Regions from separate parts of the Ruminococcus sp. D54t1_190329_F1 genome, predicted to be linked through region 1. Evidence: predicted binding sites of a transcription regulator. Region 1 holds the regulator's gene; the other holds the start of a gene.

Region 1 (7,776 bases):
GCAAAATCAATCTGGAAGCAGCTAAGGAAATTTCACGACAACTGCGGCTTCGCAACCTGTCCGGAATTATTCTTATTGATTTTATCAATATGACAAACCCAGATCATAACAACGAGCTTTTTCATGTATTGCAGAAATATCTGAGGAAGGATCCGGTGAAATGTAAAGCCATAGATATTACACCGCTTCACATTCTGGAGATGACACGAAAGAAAGTCAGAAAACCGGTAATAGAGGAGATCAGGCAGATAAAGTCAGGAGATTTTTCAAACACTCTCTAAGTAAAACTATAAGAAATTTCTTTTTCGTATTTTCGAAATTATTATAAGCAGCAAACCCGAAATATGGATTTTCATTTTTATTTTTTTACAATTTTTTTCGCAAAACCTCTTGACGAAACCAAATCTCCCTGTTATTATAATCGAGTATGCCGCACAAAGAGGTTTAAGAGTCGAGAGACCACCATATTTGGCGAGTAAAGTCTATAGGAGGTGCCACAAATGTACGCAATTATTGCAACAGGTGGTAAACAGTACAAAGTTGCTGAAGGCGACGTAATCAGAGTTGAGAAGCTCGGAGTTGAAGCTGGTGAAACCGTTACTTTTGATTCTGTAATTGCAGTTAGCAATGACGGATTAAAGGTTGGAGAAGACGTTAAGGATGCCAGTGTTACCGCTTCTGTAGTTGAGAACGGAAAGGCTAAAAAAGTCATCGTTTACAAGTACAAGAGAAAAACTGGATATCACAAGAAAAACGGTCACAGACAGCAGTACACCAAAGTTAAAATCGAAAAGATCAACGCTTAATCAGGTGCTGTTATGATCAATATTACAGTTAAGAAGAGAAAAGGCTCTTATCTGGATTTTCTGTCCAAAGGACATGCAGGCTATGCCGAAGAGGGACAGGATATTGTATGTGCTGCCGTATCAGCCTTGATCATTACTACCGTGAATTCTCTTGAGGAATTTACGGAAGAGCAGATTGAAGCGGAAGCGGATGAGGGATATGTATCCATCCATTTTAAAACAAATCCGAATACTGAGCGTGGGAAACTGCTTATGGATTCCCTGATTCTTGGATTAACAGAAATTGAGCATAGTTATAACAATCGATATTTGACAGTAAGAGTCAAGGAGGTGTAACAACAATGATGAAGATGAACCTTCAGTTATTCGCACATAAAAAAGGAGTTGGTTCCACAAAGAACGGTCGTGATTCCGAGTCCAAGAGATTAGGTGCGAAGAGAGCAGACGGACAGTTTGTTAAAGCCGGCAACATCCTTTACAGACAGCGCGGAACTAAGATCCATGCAGGCGAGAACGTAGGATGCGGAAAAGACTATACATTATTTGCACTGACCGATGGTGTTGTAAGATTCACCAGAAAAGGCCGCGATAAGAAACAGGTTTCTATCGTACCAGTAGAGGCAGAGTAATTCGTAGAGCAGGAGGCTTCAAATCTATAAAGGTTTGGAGCCTTTTCTTATAAAGGAGATTTAATGTTCGCAGACAGAGCTACCATATATATCCGTTCCGGTAAGGGCGGCGACGGCCATGTAAGCTTCCGCAGGGAAAAATATGTACCTGACGGCGGTCCGGATGGCGGCGACGGCGGCAAGGGCGGAGACGTCATTTTTGAAGTTGACGAGGGACAGAATACCCTCGGTGATTACCGTCATAAAAGAAAATATAAGGCAGAAGACGGTCAGGAGGGCGGCAAAAAGCGCTGCCACGGTGCCGACGGTGCCGACATTATATTAAAGGTACCGGAAGGTACTGTTATCATGGAGGCTGAATCCCGTAAGGTAATTGCAGACATGTCCGGTGACAATCGTCGTCAGATCGTTCTGCGCGGTGGACGCGGCGGTAAGGGAAATCAGCATTATGCAACCCCTACCATGCAGGTTCCCAAATATGCCCAGCCTGGACAGCCTTTTCAGGAGCTTGAAGTGCTTCTGGAGCTAAAGGTGATCGCAGATGTAGGACTGGTAGGTTTTCCTAATGTTGGTAAATCTACATTTCTCTCACGTGTTACAAATGCGAAACCGAAAATTGCCAACTATCATTTCACAACCTTAAGCCCGAACCTTGGTGTTGTAGATACTGAGAATGGCGGTTTTATCATCGCAGATATCCCTGGACTGATCGAAGGTGCTTCTGAAGGAGTCGGTCTTGGTCATGAGTTCCTTCGCCATATTGAGCGTACCAGAGTTCTGGTGCACATTGTGGATGCAGCTTCCACAGAGGGACGAGATCCTATTGATGATATTTATAAGATTACCAAAGAACTGGAGAAATACAATCCGGAAATTGCAAAGCGTCCTCAGGTAATTGCAGCCAATAAAGTGGACTGTATTTTTGACGACGGTCAGGAGAATCCTGTAGACAGACTTCGCAAAGAATTTGAACCAAAAGGTATCAAAGTATATCCCATTTCTGCAGTTACCGGACAGGGTGTACGCGAGCTTCTTTTCCATATCAAGGAACTTCTGGACAGTTGTCCGAAGAAAGCAATCGTATTCGAGCAGGAATTCTTCCCGGAAGATATGCTGATCAATGAGAGCCTTCCATTTACCGTACAGGTTGATGAGGAAGATCCCTCTGTATTTATCGTAGAAGGACCACGTATCGAGAAAATGCTTGGTTATACCAATCTGGATTCTGAGAAAGGCTTCGCCTTTTTCCAGCGTTTCCTGAAAGAGGGCGGCATTCTGGATGAACTGGAAAACGCCGGTATTCAGGAGGGTGATACGGTTCGTATGTATGGATTTGAATTTGATTATTATAAATAAATAGCAGCTATTCAGCAGGTATTCAGGAGATAAATTATGACAAGTAAGCAAAGAGCATATTTAAAAAGTCTGGCAATGAAAATGGATGCCATTATCCAGCTTGGCAAGGGCGGTCTTACACCGGAGAACACCAAGGCTGTTGACGAAGCACTTGCAGCGAGAGAGCTGATTAAAATCAGTGTGCTTCAGAACTGTCTGGAGGATCCTAAGGAAATGGCACAGGTTCTTGCAGAGCGCACCCATTCCCAGGTTGTACAGGTGATCGGTAAGAAGATCGTATTATACCGCGAAGGTAAAAAAGAGAAAAAGAAAATTGAACTGCCAAAATAATCGAAAAAAAATCGGGATCATGGGCGGTACCTTTGATCCCATCCATATGGGACATCTGATCCTGGGTGAGCAGAGCTATGAGCAATTCCAGCTGGATAAGGTTCTGTTTATGCCTTCCGGCAACCCGCCTCATAAACGGGACCGTGCTGGCAGAGCCTCTGATAACCAGCGTGTGGATATGGTCCGGCTTGCAATTGAAGATAATCCCCATTTTGAGTTGTCTCTTGCAGAAATGCACGAGACCGGGTATACCTATACCTATCGCACTCTGGAAGAGCTAAAAGAATACAATCCGGACACAGACTATTATTTTATCATTGGTGCAGATTCTCTTTTTGCTTTTGACGAATGGATGGAACCAGAGCGGATCTGTCGGGCCTGTACTCTTGTGGTGGCTGTCCGGGATCATGCGTCCTACGCTGAACTGAATCGGGAAATCCAGCGTCTTTCTGCAAGGTACAACGGAAATTTTGCCCTTTTGGATACTATGAATATTGATGTGTCCAGTCATCAGATCCGTCAGTGGATTTCAGAAGAAAAAAGTCTGAAATATTACGTCCCGGATAAGGTGATTTCTTACATGAAAGAGAATGGAATTTACAGAAAGAAGGAAGTCTGACCATGGCAGATTACGATTTTGCAAAAATTGAAAAAAAACTTTCCAAATACCTGGATGAGGATCGTTTCCAGCATACCATGGGCGTTATGTACACCAGCGCATGTCTGGCTATGGTCCATGGATATGATATCAAAGATGCACAGGTGTCCGGTCTTCTTCACGATTGCGCCAAATGCATTCCCAATAAGAAAAAACTGAAGATGTGCAGCGAACACAATATTCCGGTTTCCGATTTTGAGAGAAGTCACCCGTTTCTTCTCCACTCCCGTCTTGGAGCTTATATTGCTCACGAGAAATATGGGATTGACGATCAGGAGATTCTTTCTGCCATCAATTATCACACAACTGGCAGACGTGAAATGAGTCTTCTTGAAAAGATTATTTATATTGCAGATTATATTGAGCCCATGCGTTATAAAGCAAGCCGTTTACCGGAAATTCGCAAACTTGCGTTTGAAGACCTGGATGAGTGTATGTATGAGATCCTGAAAGATACCCTGGAGTATCTGGAAGAAGATTCTGCCGATGATATTGAGCCAACTTCCAAGGAGGCTTATATTTATTATAAAGAATTGCATAATAAGCGTAATAACGTATCTGATAATTAATACTCCGCATATACTGGCGAATATTTTGTCACGTTTAAAGACATTTGTTTGCGCAGGAATTTGAAATAATATTGGGTCAGTATAGGCATTATTAAGAAAGGAGCAGATCAGAATGAGTACAGTAAGTACAGAGAAAATGATGGCACAGATTGCCTGCAAGGCAATTGATGATAAAAAGGGACAGGATATCAAGGTAATTGATATTCATAATGTTTCTGTAATTGCAGATTATTTCGTAATCGCAAGCGGTACAAACTCCAATCAGGTTCAGGCGATCGTCGATAATGTGGAGGAGCAGCTTGGACGCGCTGGCTTTGAGGCGAAGCAGATCGAGGGAAACCGCAATTCCAGCTGGATTCTCATGGATTACGGCGATGTGATCGTGCATGTGTTTGATGAGGAGAACAGACTTTTCTATGATCTGGAGAGAATCTGGAGAGATGGAAAGGTTTTGGAGATGGATGAGTTCTTAGAGAAATAAAAAGTCCCCTTTAGCAAACAAATTGTCTGGAAACAGCAATTGTTTGCTAAAGGGGAAATTTTTTATGACTATTGGTAGAAACGCATGACACCAAATACTTTACCCAGAATCTGGATTTCTCCTGTAATGATAATGGGATCCATGGTGTCATTCTCTGGCTGAAGGCGGTAGTAGCCCTTCTCCTTATAGAAGGTCTTCACTGTGGCAGAGTCCTCTACCAGGGCAACTACAATGTCGCCATTATCGGCAGTAGGCTGCTGCTTTACCAGGACCTGATCACCATCAAAGATTCCTACATTGATCATGCTGTCGCCTTTTACCTTCAGCATGAAGCTCTGTTCATTGGGCATAAATTCTGCCGGGATGGGAAAATAGCCATCTACATTCTCTACAGCCAGAATAGGCTGTCCGGCGGCTACGGTGCCTACAATCGGAACATTGACCACTTCACGGCGGACAAGATTGAAATTGTCATCTATGATCTCTATAGCTCTCGGCTTCGTGGCGTCGCGGCGGATGTATCCGTTCTTCTCAAGAGCTTCCAGATGGGCATGAACAGATGATGTAGACTTCAGATTTACAGCTTCACAAATCTCACGAACTGCTGGCGGGAATCCGCGGTTCAGAATCTCACTTTTAATATATTCTAAAATTTCCTGCTGTTTTTTGCTGATTTTACCATATGTCATAAGAGTTTTCCTCCGAAATTCATTCAACTTTTTCTTATCATATCATATTTTTCTTAATTAAGCAAACAGATATTCTGAAAATATGTTCGTTTTTTGATATGCAGGCTGTTCACAGCTTCCAGCTTTGTTCACACACTTTTCGTTTTCTTTTCCTTGTGTTCACCGGCAAAAAATGGTACAATTGTTTGGTATGAAAATTCAGAGCCCGACTCAAAAACAAAGGGGGAATCCGCTTGTCCGAGAAGAAATCTAACAAGCCTGGCAAAACGGCAGGACTTTTTGTCCAGTTAAAGAACATATTCGGACTGAATATTGCCACCGTTGCTTTTGGTATATTGTTATTATATATGATTTTTACTGCATTTTTACTTGTAACCTCCACACATATCGAATCTTACCAGGTTACCACAGGTCCTTTGTCGCGAAACGAGACCTACACTGGTATTTCTCTTCGGGAAGAGAGTGTTTTTAAGGCAGAATCCTCCGGTTATGTGAATTATTATGCCCGGGAGGGAAGTAAGATCAATGCCAACGGTGCTGTTTACGGATTAAGTTCCGGAAAAATTGCAGAAACCAAGTCTGCATTGACTGCTGATGAACTGGAGAAGATCCGCAGTTCTATGCTCAGCTTTTCCAAAGGATTTTCCGGAAGTAAATTTAACAACACTTACAGTTTTAAGAACCAGCTGGAGGGAAGCATCCTTCAGTATGAGGGAATTTCCACTGACGGGAATGCAGATTCACAAGTAGTGACCATCGGCGGACAGAATATCTGTAAAGCCCAGGAAGACGGCATTATCCTCTATTCTATGGACGGCTATGAGAATAAGACTGTGGAAAACATTACAGCAGAAGATTTTGACCAGACTTCTTACCATGAAACGGATCTGAAGACATCCGAAAAGGTGCAGGCCGGAGATAACATTTATACAAATATTACCAGCGAATTATGGAGCCTGATCATTCCACTAAGCGACAAACAGGCCGCCAAGCTGGAGGGACGTTCCACCATTCGTGTGAAATTTCTCAAGGATGATATGACACAGAGCGGCGATTTTTCCATCATAAAAATCGATGGTGACAAATATGGAAAAATCGACTTCAGCCGCGGTCTGATCCGCTATGCATCTGACCGTTTTCTGGATATTGAACTGGTTACCAATACAGTAACCGGTCTTAAGATTCCCCTTTCCGCTATTGAATCCAAGGATTTTTACGTGATTCCGGCAGAATATGCCACAACTGATCCTGACAGCGGAAGTGTAGGCTTTAACAAGATTTCCAAAGATTCCAGCGGAAATAACGTAAGAACCTTTATCAATGCTACAATCTACGGTAAAGTTAAAATTGAATCAGATGATGATTCTGCTGATGAAGCTTACAATTATTACGTGGATAGAAGCGCTTTTAAGGAAGGAGATGCTATTGTAAAAGATGACTCCAACCAGCGCTTTATTGTAGGGGAAACAGATTCTCTGGAAGGCGTTTACTGCATCAATCAGGGGTATGCGGTATTCCGTCAGGTAGACATACTGGATCAGAATGAAGAATATGCCATTATTTCCAGTAATACATCCTACGGACTTTCCCGTTATGACCGTATTGCCAGAGACTCCTCCCAGGTAAAAGAACAGGATATTCTCTACTAAGTTTAACATATACTATTTTTAAGGAGGCTTATAAATGTTAGCTGAAAATTTACAGCAGGTAAATGCAAATATTGAAAAAGCCTGTGCTGCTGTTTCCCGTGACCCAGGTGAAGTCACACTGGTGGCAGTAAGCAAGACCAAACCGGTCTCCATGCTTCAGGAAGCGTATGATGCCGGTGCGCGTGTTTTTGGAGAAAATAAAGTCCAGGAGATCATGGATAAATATGACCAGCTGCCATCAGATATCCAGTGGCACATGATCGGTCATCTGCAGCGCAATAAAGTAAAATATATTATTGACAAGGTTGCCATGATCCACTCTGTAGATTCCCTTCGCCTTGCCCAGACCATCGAGCAGGAAGCTGCAAAGAAAGATCTTGTTATGCCAATTCTGCTGGAAGTTAATGTAGCAGAGGAAGAAAGCAAATTCGGATTAACGACGAATGAAGTGCTTCCTCTTCTTGAGAAAATCAGCATATTTTCTCATATAAAAGTAATGGGACTTATGACCATTGCCCCATTTGTGAAAAATCCAGAAGAAAATCGTGAAGTTTTTCGCACATTGAAGAAATTAAGTGTTGACATTAGTGCAAAAAACATTAATAATGT
Region 2 (7,776 bases), on a different contig from region 1:
CCATATTCTCCATAAGCCGAAACAGCTTGTCTGTCACAGTCTGACTAGCTGGATCTGCTTTCAGAAGCATCCCCTCAACCATCCTGATTTTTTCCATATTTTCATAACTTGCAGCCATTGTAAATGCTTTTATCAGACTTGCGGAAGACATGGCTTTATCATTGATGGAGAACTTCTCTCCGCTCTTTAGATCTTTCACATAGACGCTCCAGTCCCCTTCCAGTTTTTCCGTAAATTCCTTCACAGCTTTCTTCAGATTTTTGATCCCCGGATCCGTCAGTTCTTTAATGCTGCCATCTTTTTGGATTGTCAAGCCCTCTGGTGTAGTACCAGCTTCTTCCACTAATACGCCGCTTGATTCATCAAAATAATAATACCCGGAAAATCTCTTTTCTCCCACATTCATTTCCTGGATATAATAAATACCGCCTTCCTGACACACTTTTCCATTTCTGTCAACGTAATACCCGCCATCTAGTTTTATCTGTCCAATCTCTTCTTTTAGAATACAAACTCTTCCAGTACCAGAAAGCCTTCCAAGGTTATTTACCACATAAATCCCCGAAGTCCATCCTGCTTCCACAGTTCCATCTTCTGCTTTCGGGAGTGCTTCCTGTGAAATGGCTGTAAGATGTGCTTCAGAAGCTTTAAATTTTCCTGTCTCGTCGTGATAATAATATCCATTAAACACTGTTCCATCTACAACAAAATGGTCGAAATAATGTATTGCCTGAGTGCAGTCTCCTGAACCGTCTTCATTCAGACAATAAAATCCGTCACTTTTCAACATATATTTGCCATCACTATTAGGAATAGGAAGTATCTTAGCTTCCTCTGTAACAGATGACAGGCTGCCGCCACTTTCTGATTCCGCTAATACAGTAAGAACTTCAGGCTTCCATAACAGGAGCCCGCTGTTGCTGCACCAAAATGCTGCCCCCAAAAGGACTGCCATTCCAGCTGCTTTATACAGCCATCTGGTTTTTTTGCCTTTTTTCATGTTATTCTCCTTTTAATAAGGGCAGTATAACCTGTTTCTGCTTTGTATGCAACCTCTTTGTTTGCCATAACATTTTTACAAGCTCTGGAATGCGTTTGAAAAGACTTTCTGCAGGATGTACGTCACAATTTGCGAGAGATTTTGTCTGGAATACTCTCCCAAAATTTTTGCAGCTGTGCTTCCACATTTGACAATGTACATGTTTTCCTGTCATTCCACTCCACCGGAAAAAGATTGCTGTATTCTCTCTGCCGGAACCGTTCATCCAGAAGGAGAATAACACCATGATCTTCCTTTGTGCGGATTACTCTTCCAGCAGCCTGCAGAACCTTATTCATGCCAGGATACCTATAGGCGTAATCAAATCCATTTTCCCCATTTTCTGTGTAAAAAGAACGAAGAATTTCCCTCTCATTTCCCAACTGGGGCAATCCGGTTCCCACTAAAATGGCTCCAATCAGTTTTTCTCCCAGCAGATCAATTCCCTCTGAAAAAATACCACCCATAATACAAAAAGCTACCAGTGATTCCTGATCCTGTTCAAATTCCCGGAGGAACTCTTCTCTTTCCTGTTCCTTCATAGAGCTGTTCTGACAGATACACTTCACCCAGTTTACAGAAAATTCTTCTTCGTAGACTGCATAAACCTCTTCCAACATTTTGTAAGAAGGAAAAAATACCATATAATTTCCCTTGTGCTGCCATATCGTCCTCGCTATATATTCCGCAATTTTGTGATATTCCTCATATCCCCTGCGGCTATATAAGGAACTTACATCGCCGGCATTTAAAATACAGCGGTTCTTCTGTGAAAACGGTGATTCCACATAGATTCCATAATCGTCCTGCCTGTTGCTGAGCAATTTTCTGTAGTAGCTCATGGGCAGCAATGTAGCAGAAAAGAATACGGCACTGCGGCCTTTCTTCAGATATTCCCCCAGGTTCACTGCCGGATTTACACAGAACAGTTTCAGGCGAAACAGACCATCTTCTCCATTCTCAGCATAAACTACATAGTTCTCGTCTATCAGTTCCGCAATATTCAGAAAATTGCGAATATCAAAATAAAACTTTCTTACTTCATCTTCCAGTTCCACATCCTTATGTGCTTCCAGAAAAGCATCAAATTCTCCCTGAACCTTTAAAATCGTCATAGTTATGGAACCCGTGCCTGGGAGAACGAGGTAATTTCCACAGTCCACCTGTAGTTCTTTCAGCTGTTTATCCAGCTTTCCAAGGGAGCGGTAAAGCCGGGGTGCTCTTTCTTTCATAACTTTTCGAACCCGAACAGCATCTTCCCTGCAAATAGAAGCGCTGTACATCTCTCTTCCCCGTTCTGCCAGATTATGAGCTTCATCAATGAGAAAGACATAATCTCCACCTGCACCTTCCCCGAAAAAACGTTTTAAATGAACCGTAGGGTCAAACACATAATTATAATCACAAATTACAGCATCCACCCATAAAGACAGATCCAGACACATTTCAAAAGGACATACCTGCCATTTCTCTGCCTGCTCCCGTATAGTCTCCCTGTCATATCTGCTCTTCGTCGTCCACAGCTCATAGACAGCGTCATTGACCCTGTCGAAATGTCCCCTGGCGTAAGGACAATGTACCGGATCACATTTGGTTTCGTCCATAAAACACAGCTTCTCCTTGGCTGTAATGGTCACCACTTTGTATTTCATTCCCTTTTCCCGCAGCACCTCAAAAGCTTCCTGAGCCACTGTTCTTGTAATAGTCTTGGCTGTAAGATAAAAGATCGTCTCCCCTTTCCCTTCGCCAACAGCGCGAACTGCCGGAAAAATGGTAGACATGGTTTTTCCTACGCCGGTAGGTGCCTGAATAAAAATCTGACGACTGGCTCCAATTGCATGGTAAACACTGCTCACCATCTTTCTCTGACCTTCTCTGTAGAAAAATGGAAATTCCAGGCTCTGAAGAGAATGATTTCTCTCTTCCTTCCATTTTTTCTGATAACTGAGCCATTTATGATATTCATCCAGAAGTTTCTGGTACCATTCTTTCAGTTCCTCTATGGAGATCACCTCCCGGAACCTTTTCACCACTTCTGTCTCCAGATTGGCATATGTCATCTGGATTCCAATCTTCGACAAGCCTTCCTGAACACCGTAAATATAGCCATAACACATAGCCTGAGCCTTATGAACCTTCACAGGCTCTTCCATCTGTTCCACATTTCCATATATTCCTTTAATCTCATCGATCCAGACAACTTCATCTTCTGTAAAAATTCCATCTGCACGACCTTCTAACCGAATGTCCAGATCCTCATAGCTGCAATTCATCCGCAAAGCAACCTCTGCTCTGTAGTCTCCGCCCATTTGTTTCTGAAGCTTCCGATGCAGTCTGCTGCCCTTTAACATAGCATCTTTGTCTATAGTACCTCTTCGGTTATCAAGATCACCGCTTTGCAATATAAACTCCACAAGATTTCTTACTGATATTCGTGTTACCGGATTGTCCATTTCCAATTTACCGCCTTTTACTGGTCTGCTGCCTTCCAAACAAAGATACCTTATCTGTAAGCATTATAACACGAATTTTACTTATCGGCCTATCCTTTCACAGAAAACTCCGGCATATTACTCCGAAAATGCAAAGCAAGCATCTGCTTCTGAAGTTTCTCATTCCTCCTTGCTTCAATGGATATGCTATCACAAAATGTCTGCCACAGTTCCTCGTACTCTCCCATATCCCCTACGGCGCTCCCTGGCACCTGTATACGCACTTCTTTTCTCATGACGCACTCCTTCCCTTTCTCATGGCACAACGCCTTCTGCCTCTTCTCATCATAGATTACCCAGTTCTCATTGGGAAAGCGATTGGAAAAATGAAGAGCCATAAGAGACAGGATATCATTCCCCGGCTGGATCTTTGCCAACAGAAACCTTCCGCCAATCTCCCTGAAACGGACAAACCCAAAATAATGGTGATATTCCCGCTTCACGCAGAGTGCCAGTTTCGCAACCCTGGATACATATGGATCTGCCAGTGCCTCCATTACACGTTTTTCGCATCTGCCTCCCCCAAAAGCCCGGTGCAGCACATAATAAATGGCAGTTCCCCTGTCTTCATCTGCTGAAGCTGCCGCCAGACAGATCTGTTCGTAAACCTCGCTTCCCAGTCTCATAAGAATCGTCCTCATAACCTTACCAACCTTACTCTGATCTGTAGCAATCTCCCGATAAGAAGTGAACAATTCCATGCTTACAGGAAAACTGGTCTGAATGCTCACTTTACAGCCGCCTGCACACTCTTTCCATCCATCATAGACAGCAGAAAAAATTCCCTCCATAGAGTCCTCACATACCAGGATTCTTTTCTCTTGATTCATATAGCTCCCACCTTTCTGTCCACATGATTCTTTGTATTTTCTGTATACAGTCTTCTGCTCCCCATCTCATCTCCAAAGAGGGATAATTGCTGAAATGCAGCTTCATTCCCATGCTTCCGACAGTTCTCTTCATCCAGAAGATTACGGGTAATATAAGATTCCTCCAACCTGGTATTGTACATCATGCGGCCATTACAGGTGATAAAATATAAGGCACGCTTCAGAACCACACCAATCCTCTTCAAATCTGCAAATTCCAGGGAATGGGTTCTCCTGGCTCCAATGATTCTTCTGGCAGAGGTATAACCGATTCCCGGTACACGAAGAAGTTCATAATAATCTGCCTGGTTGATCTCTACCGGAAAAAACTCCAGATGTGACACTGCCCAGTCTGCCTTGGGATCCAGAAGAAGGTTAAAATCCGGATGCTTCTCTGAAAGCAGTTCTGAAGCCCGAAAACCATAAAACCGCATAAGCCAGTCTGCCTGATAAAGCCGGTGTTCCCGCAAAAGAGGCGGACCTGATAAGGACATGGGCAGATCCTTATCTTCATTTACGGCGACAAAAGCCGAATAAAAAACTCTTTTTAATGCAAAGTTCTTATACAAAGATTCTGCTACTGACACGATCTGATAATCGCTCTCCCCCATAGCTCCAATAATCATCTGGGTACTTTGACCGGCTGGTACAAACTTAGGGGCATGACGGTACAGAACCAATTCCTCCTTATTCTGATCTCGCTGCTGCTGAATCTGCTTCATAGGGCGCAGAATGGTTTGCCTGCTCTTATGCGGTGCCAGTTTCCTAAGCCCGTCTGCAGTAGGAAGTTCCAGGTTCACGCTCATGCGATCTGCCAGATACCCCGCCCTGGCGATCAGTTCAGGAGCAGCACCTGGAATGGCTTTCAAATGAATATATCCCTGAAAATGATATTTATTACGAAGAAGATTTACTGTACAAAGCAGTTCTTCCATAGTCCTGTCTGGACTTTCCTTTACTCCGGAACTTAAAAACAGTCCTTCAATATAGTTCCTCCTGTAAAATTCCATAGTCAGACGACACACTTCTTCTGGGGTAAAACTGGTACGCACCACATCATTGGAGGCTCTGTTTATACAGTATTTACAGTCAAATACACATTCATTTGTATAAAGGATCTTCAAAAGACTGATACATCTGCCATCCTGAGCAAAACTATGACAGATTCCGGCAGCAATGCTGTTTCCCATGCCCTTTCCATCTCCCTTTCGATCCACACCACTGGATGTGCAAGCCACATCATATTTCGCGGCATCCGATAAAATCTCCAGCTTCCGCTTCAATGTCATTGATTCCTGAATAATCATCCCGTAACAAAGCTCCTTTTATGTAATCTGTGTTTCGCATTCTTTATTATTCTTAATTTCAGAACGTTTGTTCTTGTTTTATTTTAGAACGCACGTTCTGTTTTGTCAATATCATAAAACGGCACGAAATTTTTTCTATACAAAAAGAGCCATAAATCAAAGATTAATTCTAACACTACCTTTGATTTACGGCTCTTATCTCATTCTTTTACTATTAAAGCTCCCGGACGACAGCCAGAAATGGTACATGCTTACATCAGCGAATTCATGAATACCAGACGTTCTGAACGTATGAGCAGATTTTCATATATGTGAATGCTGCCGACAGGTGACCTATCCACTCAATTTCAAATCTGTGTCAGCACAAAAATATCATAAATTGCTTTCACTGCATTTTCAAAATCACGGTTCTCCACGCCAATGATAATATTCAGCTCACTGGAGCCCTGGTCAATCATCTTGACGTTTACATTTGCATGTGCGAGGGCAGAGAAAATTCTTCCGGCTGTACCGCGGGTGGATTTCATTCCACGTCCTACAACTGCGATCAGGGCAAGGTCAGATTCCATTTCCACAAAATCCGGCTGAACCAGGCGATGGATTCCCGCAATTACCTGCTGCTCCTTTTCTTCAAACTCATCCTGGTGAACATATACTGTCATGGTATCAATACCGGATGGAACATGCTCAAAACTGATTCCCTGGTCTTCAAATACCTGAAGCACTCTTCTGCCAAATCCGATTTCACTGTTCATCATGGACTTCTCAATGTTGATAGAACAGAAACCTTTCTTTCCTGCAATACCGGTTATGGTATATTTCGGCTTGCGGCAGGTACTCTCCACAATAAAAGTTCCCTTATCCTCCGGACGGTTGGTGTTGCGGATATTAATCGGAATTCCCTCTTTTCTTACAGGGAAAATAGCATCTTCATGAAGAACAGTAGCTCCCATGTAGGAAAGCTCACGAAGTTCACGGTATGTAATGGTCTCAATCACAGCCGGATTCTTTACAATTCTCGGGTCTGTTACAAGGAAACCGGATACATCAGTCCAGTTTTCATACATATCAGCCTTAATTGCCTTGGCAACCAGAGAACCTGTCACATCAGAACCACCTCTGGAAAAAGTGGTCACAGTTCCATCGTCCTTTGCACCATAGAAGCCCGGCACAACTGCATTCTCACATTTGGAAAGACGCTTGTTCAGAAGTTTGTCTGTCTTCTCTGAATCCAGATTTCCGTTTTTATCAAAACGGATTACTTCTGCTGCATCCACAAATTCATAACCAAGATAAGCAGCCATCACTTTGCCGTTCAGATATTCTCCACGGGAAGCGGCGTAATCCCTGCCAATCTGTGCTTTAAAATTCTCTTTGATCAACTGGAAATCCTCTTCCATGGAAAGAGCAAGGCCAAGCCCTTTAATAATCTCATAATAACGAGATTTGATTTCTTCTAAAACCTTTTCAAAATCACCGCCATTTGCAGCTGCGTCATAACAGCTGTAAAGAAGATCTGTTACCTTCGTGTCCCCGTCAAATCTCTTACCTGGTGCAGAAGGAACAACAAAACGTCTGCTCTCTTCACTTCTGATAATATCTCCGACTTTTTCAAACTGCTCCGCATTTGCAAGGGAGCTTCCGCCAAACTTTACAACTTTTCTCATAATCCTTATGCTCCTCAAAAACTTTTTCTCCATTTTATGAAAAAATTCGACTTTTTGCAAGGGTTTTTTCGATTTAATTCGTGAAAGTGTTAAATACCTCCAATACCCGCAGCTGTTCTCCATCTACTTTAAAATGAATATCCCAGGATCCAAAAGACATTCCGTATTTTCTTTCAGGGTCCTTCTGATACCCAGGTCTTGGATCGTTTGCAAGGACAGCAAGAAGCGCTTCTCTTTTTTCCACTGGAATCTTCTTCAAAAGCTCTTCCGGAAACTCTACTTTCAGCTTATGATCCTGAATCTGGTCGGTAAATCCGCCTGCTGCTTCCGGATGGCTGTCCACGTAAGCCAGATAGGGCTTTATATCATAAATAGGTGTTCCGTCCATAAGATCCGCTCCTG

Evidence for each region. The regulator LexA, encoded in region 1, represses DNA repair genes until DNA is damaged. The targets are predictions, from matches to a motif close to CNAACANNTGTTNG.
Region 2: a site for LexA is predicted at 5,768-5,781, ahead of I2D69_RS05740 (putative DNA modification/repair radical SAM protein). Genes of this name have one in related genera too.

Annotation. Positions count from the first base shown of each region.
Region 1 covers NZ_JADNDC010000018.1:18,666-26,441, forward strand. The annotation lists gene I2D69_RS09855 (ribonuclease E/G) at 1-281, shown strand, start outside; gene rplU (50S ribosomal protein L21) at 501-806, shown strand; gene I2D69_RS09865 (ribosomal-processing cysteine protease Prp) at 819-1,142, shown strand; gene rpmA (50S ribosomal protein L27) at 1,148-1,435, shown strand; gene obgE (GTPase ObgE) at 1,499-2,791, shown strand; gene yhbY (ribosome assembly RNA-binding protein YhbY) at 2,828-3,121, shown strand; gene nadD (nicotinate-nucleotide adenylyltransferase) at 3,105-3,740, shown strand; gene yqeK (bis(5'-nucleosyl)-tetraphosphatase (symmetrical) YqeK) at 3,743-4,348, shown strand; gene rsfS (ribosome silencing factor) at 4,461-4,829, shown strand; gene lexA (transcriptional repressor LexA) at 4,898-5,518, opposite strand; gene I2D69_RS09905 (HlyD family efflux transporter periplasmic adaptor subunit) at 5,752-7,167, shown strand; gene I2D69_RS09910 (YggS family pyridoxal phosphate-dependent enzyme) at 7,202-7,776, shown strand, end outside.
Region 2 covers NZ_JADNDC010000009.1:48,620-56,395, forward strand. The annotation lists gene I2D69_RS05725 (serine hydrolase) at 1-1,000, opposite strand, end outside; gene I2D69_RS05730 (ATP-dependent DNA helicase) at 1,123-3,492, opposite strand; gene I2D69_RS05735 (TIGR03915 family putative DNA repair protein) at 3,582-4,361, opposite strand; gene I2D69_RS05740 (putative DNA modification/repair radical SAM protein) at 4,358-5,707, opposite strand; gene I2D69_RS05745 (aspartate kinase) at 6,055-7,374, opposite strand; gene tsaA (tRNA (N6-threonylcarbamoyladenosine(37)-N6)-methyltransferase TrmO) at 7,448-7,776, opposite strand, start outside.